One region of the Neobacillus sp. B4I6 genome, then DNA from elsewhere that is predicted to be linked to it. Evidence: riboswitches for the same ligand, from Rfam matches in the RefSeq annotation. Region 1 holds a riboswitch; each other region holds the start of a gene.
The links. Region 1 has a riboswitch for lysine ahead of QF028_RS03495 (aspartate kinase). Riboswitches for the same ligand answer to the same signal wherever they lie in the genome.
Positions count from the first base shown of each region.

Region 2: linked by a shared signal. The riboswitch ahead of dapA (4-hydroxy-tetrahydrodipicolinate synthase) and the one ahead of QF028_RS03495 (aspartate kinase) in region 1 are both predicted to bind lysine.
Region 3: linked by a shared signal. The riboswitch ahead of QF028_RS06990 (amino acid permease) and the one ahead of QF028_RS03495 (aspartate kinase) in region 1 are both predicted to bind lysine.

Region 1 covers NZ_JBNPWB010000002.1:346,274-349,561, reverse strand. Annotated here, with positions in the region: gene QF028_RS03500 (YslB family protein) at 224-667, shown strand; gene QF028_RS03495 (aspartate kinase) at 715-1,932, opposite strand; lysine riboswitch at 2,046-2,223, opposite strand; gene uvrC (excinuclease ABC subunit UvrC) at 2,294-3,288, opposite strand, start outside.
Region 2 covers NZ_JBNPWB010000002.1:4,625,752-4,629,039, forward strand. Annotated here, with positions in the region: gene QF028_RS25120 (MFS transporter) at 1-989, shown strand, start outside; gene QF028_RS25125 (hypothetical protein) at 1,082-1,276, shown strand; lysine riboswitch at 1,375-1,555, shown strand; gene dapA (4-hydroxy-tetrahydrodipicolinate synthase) at 1,686-2,573, shown strand; gene QF028_RS25135 (ribonuclease J) at 2,791-3,288, shown strand, end outside.
Region 3 covers NZ_JBNPWB010000002.1:1,004,734-1,008,021, reverse strand. Annotated here, with positions in the region: gene QF028_RS07000 (winged helix-turn-helix transcriptional regulator) at 1-100, shown strand, start outside; gene QF028_RS06995 (YitT family protein) at 166-978, opposite strand; lysine riboswitch at 1,210-1,400, shown strand; gene QF028_RS06990 (amino acid permease) at 1,505-2,986, shown strand; gene QF028_RS06985 (helix-turn-helix domain-containing protein) at 3,077-3,288, opposite strand, start outside.

The DNA of each region.
Region 1 (3,288 bases):
AATTTGGATTATATTAAAAATTAATAGATAATTACAATTAATTACCAAGATATAACGGTTGTTATTTTTACCATATCGGGAATTATAATTATCATGGAAAACAAGGCAAGATATTGCAAAATAACAAAAAAACTACTGTAAATTAATTCGTTTTATCTAGAAAAACTGTACTGACACCTAACAAAAAGCGTATATAATAGAATGATAGAAAGAGGGGAAGCTTGTGAACGATAGTACAGTTGTTGTTGAGACTATAGATACCGATGAACCAAAAACCATATCTATTTTCGGGTATGAATTAATCAGAGAAATTCTTTTACCTGAGATTTTAGGAAAAGATACACCTGAAATATTATATTGGGCCGGAAAACGCCTCGCACGTAAATTTCCACTAACTGATATTGCTCAGATTATGGATTTTTTCACCAAAGCCTCTTGGGGCCAACTTGAAATTAAAAAAGAAAATAAAACTGAAATCCAATTTGAACTAATGAGTCCAGTTATTGTCCCGCGTGTGAAATCAAAAGCTGAGCACTTTTTCCAACTCGAAGCCGGCTTCCTTGCCCAACAAATTGAACTTCAAAAAGAAGCCAATGCAGAAACCTTTGAACATCCTGTAAAGAAATCAAATAAAGTCCTTTTCACTGTTAAATGGGAAAAGAACTAAACGTGGGAATAGGGTGTCAGGCACCGCTTGGTGCCTGACACCCTTTTTTATTTGTTTGCCAGTTCGAAGGCTTCGTGCAAGGCTTCTACTGCTTTTAACATATTTCTTTCTTCTACTACTGCTGATACTTTGATTTCGGATGTGCTGACCATTTTAATTTGGATGTTGTTAGCAGCGAGTACCTCAAACATTTTTGCTGCTACACCAGGATTAGAAATCATTCCTGAGCCAACAATTGACACCTTCGCTAATTTATTTTCTGCATCAATCTGCTCATAAGCTAGCACTGCTTTATTGTCTTCTAATACCTTTAATGTTTCTAATAAATCATTAGTATGGATAGAGAAAGACAAATTAGCCGTATCGCCCTCTGTAGTACTTTGAATAATAATGTCAACATTCAGGTGATTTTCCGCTAGTGTTGAAAAGATGGTAGATAGACTTGTTAATGAATTCCCCAATCCTAATACTGTTACTTTTGTTATTTCGTCTTCAAATGCGACACCGCGGACTACTAAGTTTTGTTCCATTGCTGCTTCCTCCTCAATAACTGTTCCTTCTACTCTCTCCATGCTCGAGCGAACCTCAAGCCGCACCTGATAGTTTTTAGCAAATTCTACTGCTCTTGGATGGAGCACACCAGCACCTAAATTAGCTAACTCTAGCATTTCATCGTACGATACTGATAATAATTTGCGAGCATTCTTGATATATCTTGGATCCGTGGTGAAAACCCCAGTAACATCGGTATAAATATCGCATTTATCTGCCTTTAAGGCTGCCGCTAATGCCACAGCTGTCGTATCAGAACCACCACGACCGAGCGTCGTAATTGCGCCTTCTTCCGTGATTCCTTGGAATCCTGCCACAATGACAACCTTACCCGTTGCGAGCTCCGTTTCAATTGCAGACGTTTTAATATTCGAAATGCGGGCATTTCCATGGACAGGTTCTGTGATGATTCCTGCCTGCCAGCCTGTAAAAGAGACGGCGTCAAGCCCTTGCTGATTTAAAGCCATTGACAATAACGCAATGGTTACCTGTTCTCCTGTTGATAACAGCATGTCCATTTCCCGCTTATTTGGCTGTGCGGAAATTTCTTTTGCTAATCCGACCAGTGTATCCGTTGATTTTCCCATCGCAGAAACAACAACGACTACATTATTGCCACGGTCTGTCTCCTCTTTTACACAGGATGCAACATTTAGTATTCTTTCTACATTCGCAACGGAGGTGCCTCCGAATTTTTGTACAATAATCCCCATGTTTGTTTCTCCTTCTTTTAAGTGAATACCTTATTTATCCCCCAAAAAACAAAAAAGCAATGAGAAGGGCATCTCATTGCTTTAGAACACGAAAAAATATTCTCGCACCTACAATGTAAGATAGCTCTCCAAGACATTCGTCCTGACAATCCGGCATTTATTCAATACAGGACCAGCAAAGAAAGAAATGAGACTTTCTTTACTTCGGCGAACATTCCCTTTCATGATCCGTCTTAGAAGCTCATCCTTCTCAGAACCATTACTCTTGAAGCTCGCACCTCTACCTTCACTTTAATACGTAAAAGTGATAGTAAATTAAATTTTCACTTATTATAGCATGTTCTATTTTTTCTTACAATCACTAGGATTGAAGTTTTTTAATTAATTCTTCGGCTACATTCATAGGAATTCCGATATTTGTAAATTCCTCCATACTAGCCTCTTTCATTTTTTTCACAGAGCCAAATTGTTTTAGCAATAGCTTTTTTCGTTTCTCACCGATTCCAGGAATATCGTCGAGCAAGGATTGAAAGGCACTTTTTCCACGAAGCTGACGATGAAACGTAATGGCAAAGCGATGGACCTCATCTTGAATTCTTTGCAGTAAATAAAACTCCTGGCTGTTGCGGCCTAATGGAACAATTCCCAAAGGATTGCCGTACAGCAATTGGGAAGTTTTGTGTTTATCATCTTTGACGAGTCCCGAGAGTGGAATATCCAGTCCTAGCTCATTTTCCAACACATCTCTTACGGCTTCAACATGACCTTTACCACCATCGATGATGATTAAATCAGGGAGGGGAAGTTCTTCTTTTAAGGCGCGTGAATACCTTCTTATTGTCACTTCACGCATGGATTCATAATCATCAGGTCCTTGTACGGTTTTAATTTTATATTTCCGGTACTCCCGATGATTTGCCTTCCCATCAATGAAAACGACCATGGCTGATACTGGGTCTGTCCCTTGAATGTTGGAGTTATCAAATGCTTCAATCCGGTGCGGAGTATAAATTCCGAGTAATTCCCCCAAGTTCTCGACCGCCTTAATGGTGCGGTCTTCATCCTTTTCGATCAAGGAAAACTTTTCATTTAAGGCAATTTTTGCATTTTTGATTGCCAGTTGGACAATATCCTTTTTCTGCCCCCGTTGTGGCTGGAGCACTTTTACTTCAAGCAGTTGTTCCGCCAGACTCAAATCGACTTCATCTTGAATCAGGATTTCCTTCGGCTTGAAGTGATTAGCTTTCGAATAAAATTGTCCAAGGAAAGTTAGTATTTCTTCCTCAGGCTCATTATAGAAGGGGAACATGGAGACGTCCCTCTCAATTAGTTTCCCTTGGCGGACAAAAAAGACTT
Region 2 (3,288 bases), 4.3 Mb from region 1:
GAAAGAAAACGTTATTCATTGGTGTCATTTTATTTATTTTGACGCTTCTTTTGTATTTTGTGAACTTCGGGATTACCTTCCTGCTTATTACCCGCTTACTCCACGGGATTGCAGGGGGAATGGTCGGGACTGCTACAGGTACGATTGTGGCCCAGATTATCCCGGCTACTCGAAAAGCGGAAGGGATTGGCTACTTCAGCATGAGTGCAACACTCGCTACCGCTATCGGGCCATTCATCGGACTCTATATGACCCAACATACAGATTTCCAAATGATTTTTATCTTCTCCCTTGCTTTAGGGGTAATTAGTTTGATCACTGCATTCTTTGTTGATGTGCCTGCATTAACTGTATCGGTGAAAACATCTGAAGTAAAAGGATTTAAGCTTTCCAACTATATTGAGCCAAAGGCACTGCCCATCGCTGTCATTACACTGGTAGTAGCTTTTTGTTATTCCAGCGTTCTTTCTTTTATTAACTTCTATGCAATCGAAATCGACCTAGTTAGTACGGCTAGTTTCTTTTTCCTAGTCTATTCCATCGCAGTATTGTTATCACGCCCGATCACAGGCCGCTTAATGGACCTGAAGGGTGCAAACTATATAATGTATCCGGGCTTTGTCCTCTTAGCAGCCGGCTTATTTATATTAAGTTCAGCAAGTATTAGCATCACTTTATTGGTAGCAGGTGTTCTAATTGGCCTTGGTTTCGGTAACATGCAGTCAAGCACCCAGGCAGTGGCCGTTAAAGTAACTCCTCCGCATCGGATGGGTTTGGCGACATCGACCTTCTTTATCTTTCTTGATGCAGGACTTGGATTCGGTCCATATATCCTTGGATTCATTATTCCATTAACCGGCTTTAGCAGCCTGTATGTAATCTTAGGTATTGTCGCTCTGGCAACCTCAATTCTTTACTATTTTCTGCACGGCAAGAAAGAACGTTCAGGAAGGACGATTATGACTGGACCAACCCCCGACCCTAATTGATTTCAGGTAACCGGCCGATCGAAGGCACGCATAAAACCGGTTTATAGCCAATATGATAAACATAAGAATCCTAATTAAAGGGGTCGGTAGATATGATAATTTTTAATAAAATTGCATTATCATTTGTTGTCTTTTTTTCCTTCAGTATTATCATAAATACTTATTTGGGAGAAAAGGAACGGGTCCAATCTAATGTTATTTACTTTGTTATGAACGGGTTTGCTTATATTGTATCTGCCTTAGAAGTTGAAAAGGATAAACTGAGTTTAGAAACGGCAGAAATATAGTGTGAATTTCAAATAAAGTTCCAATTGCCCTTGAACCAAAAGGAATATTCTGATATATTTACTATCAATTAAATATTTTCTTACTTCATGTTTTTTGAAGTGAGGATAGAGGCGCAAAGACCATTAGTACACAATATGAGGATAATGAGGTCCAATGATGATTGTGAAAAGGGGAATTTGCCGAAGCTTCAATGAATCTCATTGGTCTTGAAGCTGGTTCTGCTATTGAAAAAATACAGAACTGTCATATAGGAAACTATATGGAGGGCTATCTTACGCACGGGAACTTATTTTTCTTATGTTTCTACTGCAACAGCGAACCCTCGTTGTTGCTTTTTTGCGTTAAATTATGAATGGCCTTTACCCACCTCTAAATTTTATAAAAATTTTAATTAAAGGGTGAGAAATGATGAATTTTGGCCAAGTTTTAACCGCAATGGTTACGCCATTTGATCAAAATGGTGAAGTAGATTTTAACGCAACAAGAATACTTGTAGATTATTTAATCGAAAATGGTACCGATGGAATCGTAGTTGCTGGTACAACCGGAGAATCTCCTACATTAACAACGGAAGAAAAAGTGGCATTATTTAAATTGGTTGTCGACGCTGTCAATGGAAGAGTTCCGGTTATCGCTGGAACTGGCTCAAATAACACGAGAGCTTCCATCAGCTTAACAAAGCTGGCTGAAGAAACAGGAGTCGATGGGATTATGCTTGTTGCTCCTTATTACAACAAACCATCCCAAGAAGGCATGTATCAGCACTTCAAAACGATTGCTGAATCTACACCATTACCGATTATGCTTTATAATATCCCCGGCCGAAGTGTGGTCAACCTGTCGGTAGAGACCATTGTTCGACTTTCACAGATTCAGAATATTGTCGCCTTAAAAGAAGCAAGCGGTAACTTAGATGCTATGGCTGAAATTATTAGCCAAGCACCAAGTGATTTTACCCTTTATAGTGGTGATGATGGCTTAGCATTGCCGGTTTTATCCATTGGTGGAGCTGGAGTGGTTTCCGTTGCTTCCCATGTCATTGGTAATGAAATACAAGAAATGATTAATCATTTTAAAAATGGGAATGTCCAAGATGCAGCTAGTGCCCATCGCCGTCTTCTCCCGATTATGAAAGCATTATTTGCGGCACCAAACCCAGCACCGGTAAAAGCCGCATTGAATATGAATGGAGTGAACGTTGGAGGTCTTCGCCTGCCATTGCTCCCGTTAACCACCGAAGAGCAAAGAACACTACAAGGTGTTCTACCAGCAAGCAATGTTAAAGTATTAATCTGAATACCGATAAAAATAGCTGCCAAACTCCGTAAAAAACCGGGTATTTAGCAGTTTTTTTTGTGAACGACAAAAGTTTTACCTCCCTTATTCGATAAAGTAAATCCAAAGGGGCATACTATTCTTATTTACTTGGAATAAGGAGGATATTAACTTGCGAACTAATGATAATAAATTATCTATTTTCGCCTTAGGCGGCATAAATGAAATCGGTAAAAATATGTATGTGGTTCAGTACGCAGATGATATTTTTATCATTGACTGCGGCGGTAAGTTTCCAGATGAAAGTTTATTAGGAATTGATTTGATTATCCCCGATATTACTTACTTAGAAGAAAATCAGGAGAAAATCCGTGCTCTAATTGTGACCCATGGGCACGAAGATCATATTGGCGGTATTCCTTATATCTTAAGAAAATTAAATATCCCTATCTACGCTACCCATTTTACACTTGGTTTAATTGAATTAAAAATTGACGAGCATCGTCTCCATGGAAACACCAAACTCATGACAATTGACTCTAATTCAAAACTTGAGTTTGGAGAAACCACTGTATCTTTTTTCAGAGTAAGTCATAGTGTTCCTGATTGTCTCGGTATTGTCTTTCATACACCTGAGGGTAATGTCGTTCATACCGGGGATTTCAAGTTTGACTTAACGCCTGTGAATAATCAACATTCAGATATTCATAAAATGGCCAATATCGGTCAGCAAGGT
Region 3 (3,288 bases), 660 kb from region 1:
AAAAAAAGTGGAATATGAATTGACTCCAACTGGTAAAGAACTAGATGAGGTTATTCATGTGCTAATGAAATGGGTAAAAAAACGCGGGAAATCCCTGTGATGCTCGATAACTATCTTACACAAAAAAGGCTTGCTCTATTGTATAGAAGCAAACCTTTTTTGTTTTTATGGACTTGGCCGATGAAACAGCCCCATGACTTCAATTGTTTCGGTAATATTGACAAATGCTGATGGATCAACTTCTGAAATTAAGTTTTTAACTTCATTAAGTTCGTACCTAGAAATTACCGTTATCATTACGTTTCTTTGATGATTTGAGTAGCCGCCAACACCATCCATAATCGTCAGGCCTCGGTACAAGTTTGTTAGCAAATGATCTCTCATTTCTTCGCCCTTATCTGTAATGATCATTAAAGTTAATTTAGCATGATCTGTATAAATTGCATCCACCACTTTACCTGTAACAAAAATGGAAACCAAGGTATAAAGAGCAGAATCCCAATCAAATAAAAATCCACTGATCAAGATGACGACTGCATTCATGCCTGAAAGTAAAACACCAATCGGAAAATCCCTTTTTCTCGCCACAATCATGCCAATAATATCAAATCCCCCGGTCGATCCAGAACAGCGAAAAACTATTCCGACACCTAACCCGGTTAAAGCACCTCCGAAAATAGAAGAGAGAATCCTATCATCGGCAATGGCATGAACGGGAATTAAATAAAGGCCGATTGAGATAATTATTACAGAAAAGATGGAATTCACGATAAATCTTTTACCTAACATTTTATAACCAATAATCAATAACGGAAAATTCAGCAGGAAATTTGCCACCCCTGTATTAACAGGCGAGATCATCCCTAAAATCATAGAAATTCCGCTCAATCCACTGCTTAACACTTCATGAGGGATTAAGAAAAGGTTAAAGGCAACCACAACAATTAGAGATCCCGAAATCATTCCAACAATCTGCATGGTAAAAATCCTCCTATGAAAAACAGGAAATTAATTCTATTTAAAAATAATACCTATTCTCTCTTTTAAAGTAAATTAAATAATTTATTAAAAAGAAACTCAATTATCTGTCTATTCTAATTGATTGAATAAAGACTTCTTATTTCTGGAATAATATATTATTGACAATTCTAAAATAATATTTATACTTTAGTAATATATTAACTATATATGATAAATCCTCATCAAAACCGATGAGGTAGAGGTCGCGGTTTTTATCAGTAAAGCGGACGAGATGAGAGAGACATCCCTGACTCCGTTTGAAAGGAAAAGCTGCCGAAGTGTGCTTTCATCTCTGAAAAAGCATGCTGGGGCTGTCTCCAAATAGGAACAGAACTGTCACGCTTAAACCTACCAGCTAAGCGTGTTGAGCTATCTTTCGGAAGGTATGATGCGGGGTATTTACAATGCCATCGATACTTCTTCGATGGCATTTTTTTATTCCAAACTCCTTCTCGAAAAAATTAGAAAAAGAGGAGTCAAGACAATGCAAACAGCAAGAGTATTAAAAGAGAGTGAATATACTAGTGACTTAACAATACAACAGGATCCAACGGAATTAAAACGAAGTTTAAAATCCCGTCACCTCACAATGATTTCCCTTGGCGGGACGATTGGCACTGGACTTTTTCTAGCTAGCGGCGCCGCTATCCATAGTGCGGGACCCGGCGGGGCAATTCTTTCCTACCTTGTAATTGGTATTATGGTTTACTTTTTGATGCAGGGCTTAGCAGAAATGGGTGCCTATATGCCAGTTGCCGGAAGCTTTAGTACGTATGCAACCAAATTTGTCGATCCTTCCCTTGGTTTTGCTCTAGGCTGGAACTATTGGTATAACTGGGCGATTACGATTGCTGCCGAATTAGCTGCTGTAACAATGATTATGAAATTCTGGTTTCCACATACGCCTTCATTCATTTGGAGCGGCATCTTTTTAGTCATCATGTTTCTATTAAACTATCTTTCTGTTAAAGGATTCGGAGAAGCAGAATATTGGTTTTCCTTAATTAAAGTGGTTACAGTTATTATTTTTGTCGTTACTGGTACTTTAATGATCTTCGGCATCATGGGTAATGAAGCAATCGGCTTCAAAAACTTCACTGTTGGTGATGCTCCATTCCACGGCGGCTTTATGTCCATGCTGGGAATCTTTATGGCTGCAGGCTTCTCCTTCCAAGGAACAGAGCTTTTAGGTGTTGCTGCTGGTGAAACGGAGGATCCAAAGAAAGCTATTCCTCGTGCAGTGAAACAAGTTTTCTGGCGTATTTTATTATTCTATGTATTGGCTATACTAGTAATCGGACTGCTTATTCCATATACAAACGGGAATTTAGCAAATGGGGATATAACCGTTAGTCCATTTACGCTGGTTTTTCAAAAGGCAGGCATCGCTTTCGCCGCTTCAATCATGAATGCTGTTATTCTTACTGCTGTATTATCGGCAGGAAATTCAGGAATGTATGCATCCACTCGGATGCTTTGGGATTTGGCCCGTCAAGGCAAAGCACCGAAATTCCTTGGTAAATTAAACAAAAAAGGTGTTCCAGTCAATGCCTTAATTGCAACAACCTTAGTGGGAACACTCGCATTTCTTGCTTCCTTCTTTGGGGATGGAACGGTTTATGTATGGTTGTTAAACGCTTCTGGTATGTCCGGCTTTATCGCATGGCTCGGGATTGCAGTATGTCATTATCGATTCCGTAAAGCATTTGTCGCCCAAGGTAAGGACCTTAGCTTGTTACCATATAAATCAAAATTCTTCCCTTTTGGTCCGCTCTTCGCGTTTGCCGTTTGTGGGTTTGTTGTCTTAGGACAAAATTATTCAGCATTCACGGGTGACCAAATCGATTGGAATGGTGTTTTTGTTTCATATATCGGACTGCCATTATTCCTTATTGTATGGCTAGGATATAAATTCACAAAGAAAACTAAGGTTATACCTTTAGAAAAGTGTGATTTAAGAAATTAGTTTGTTTAGAAAAAAGCACGCGAAAATTTCCGCGTGCTTTTTTTAATCCAATAAAAAAACAGACTCAATTGAAGAGCCTGTTTTTAAGTATTACGCTTTCTTTTCCTCAGATGACCAAATGTATAAGTCTTCAATAGAGCAATTTAATTCTCTTGAAATTGTCATCGCAGTATTTAGGTTCATCACTTTTTTGGACAAGTAGTCGTTGAGCTGAGTTTGAGGAATACTTGTATTCCGTTCCAAACTTTCCAGGTCCATGCCGTTTTTTGATAATAAATCTTTGAGGTTACTTTTTTTCGCTT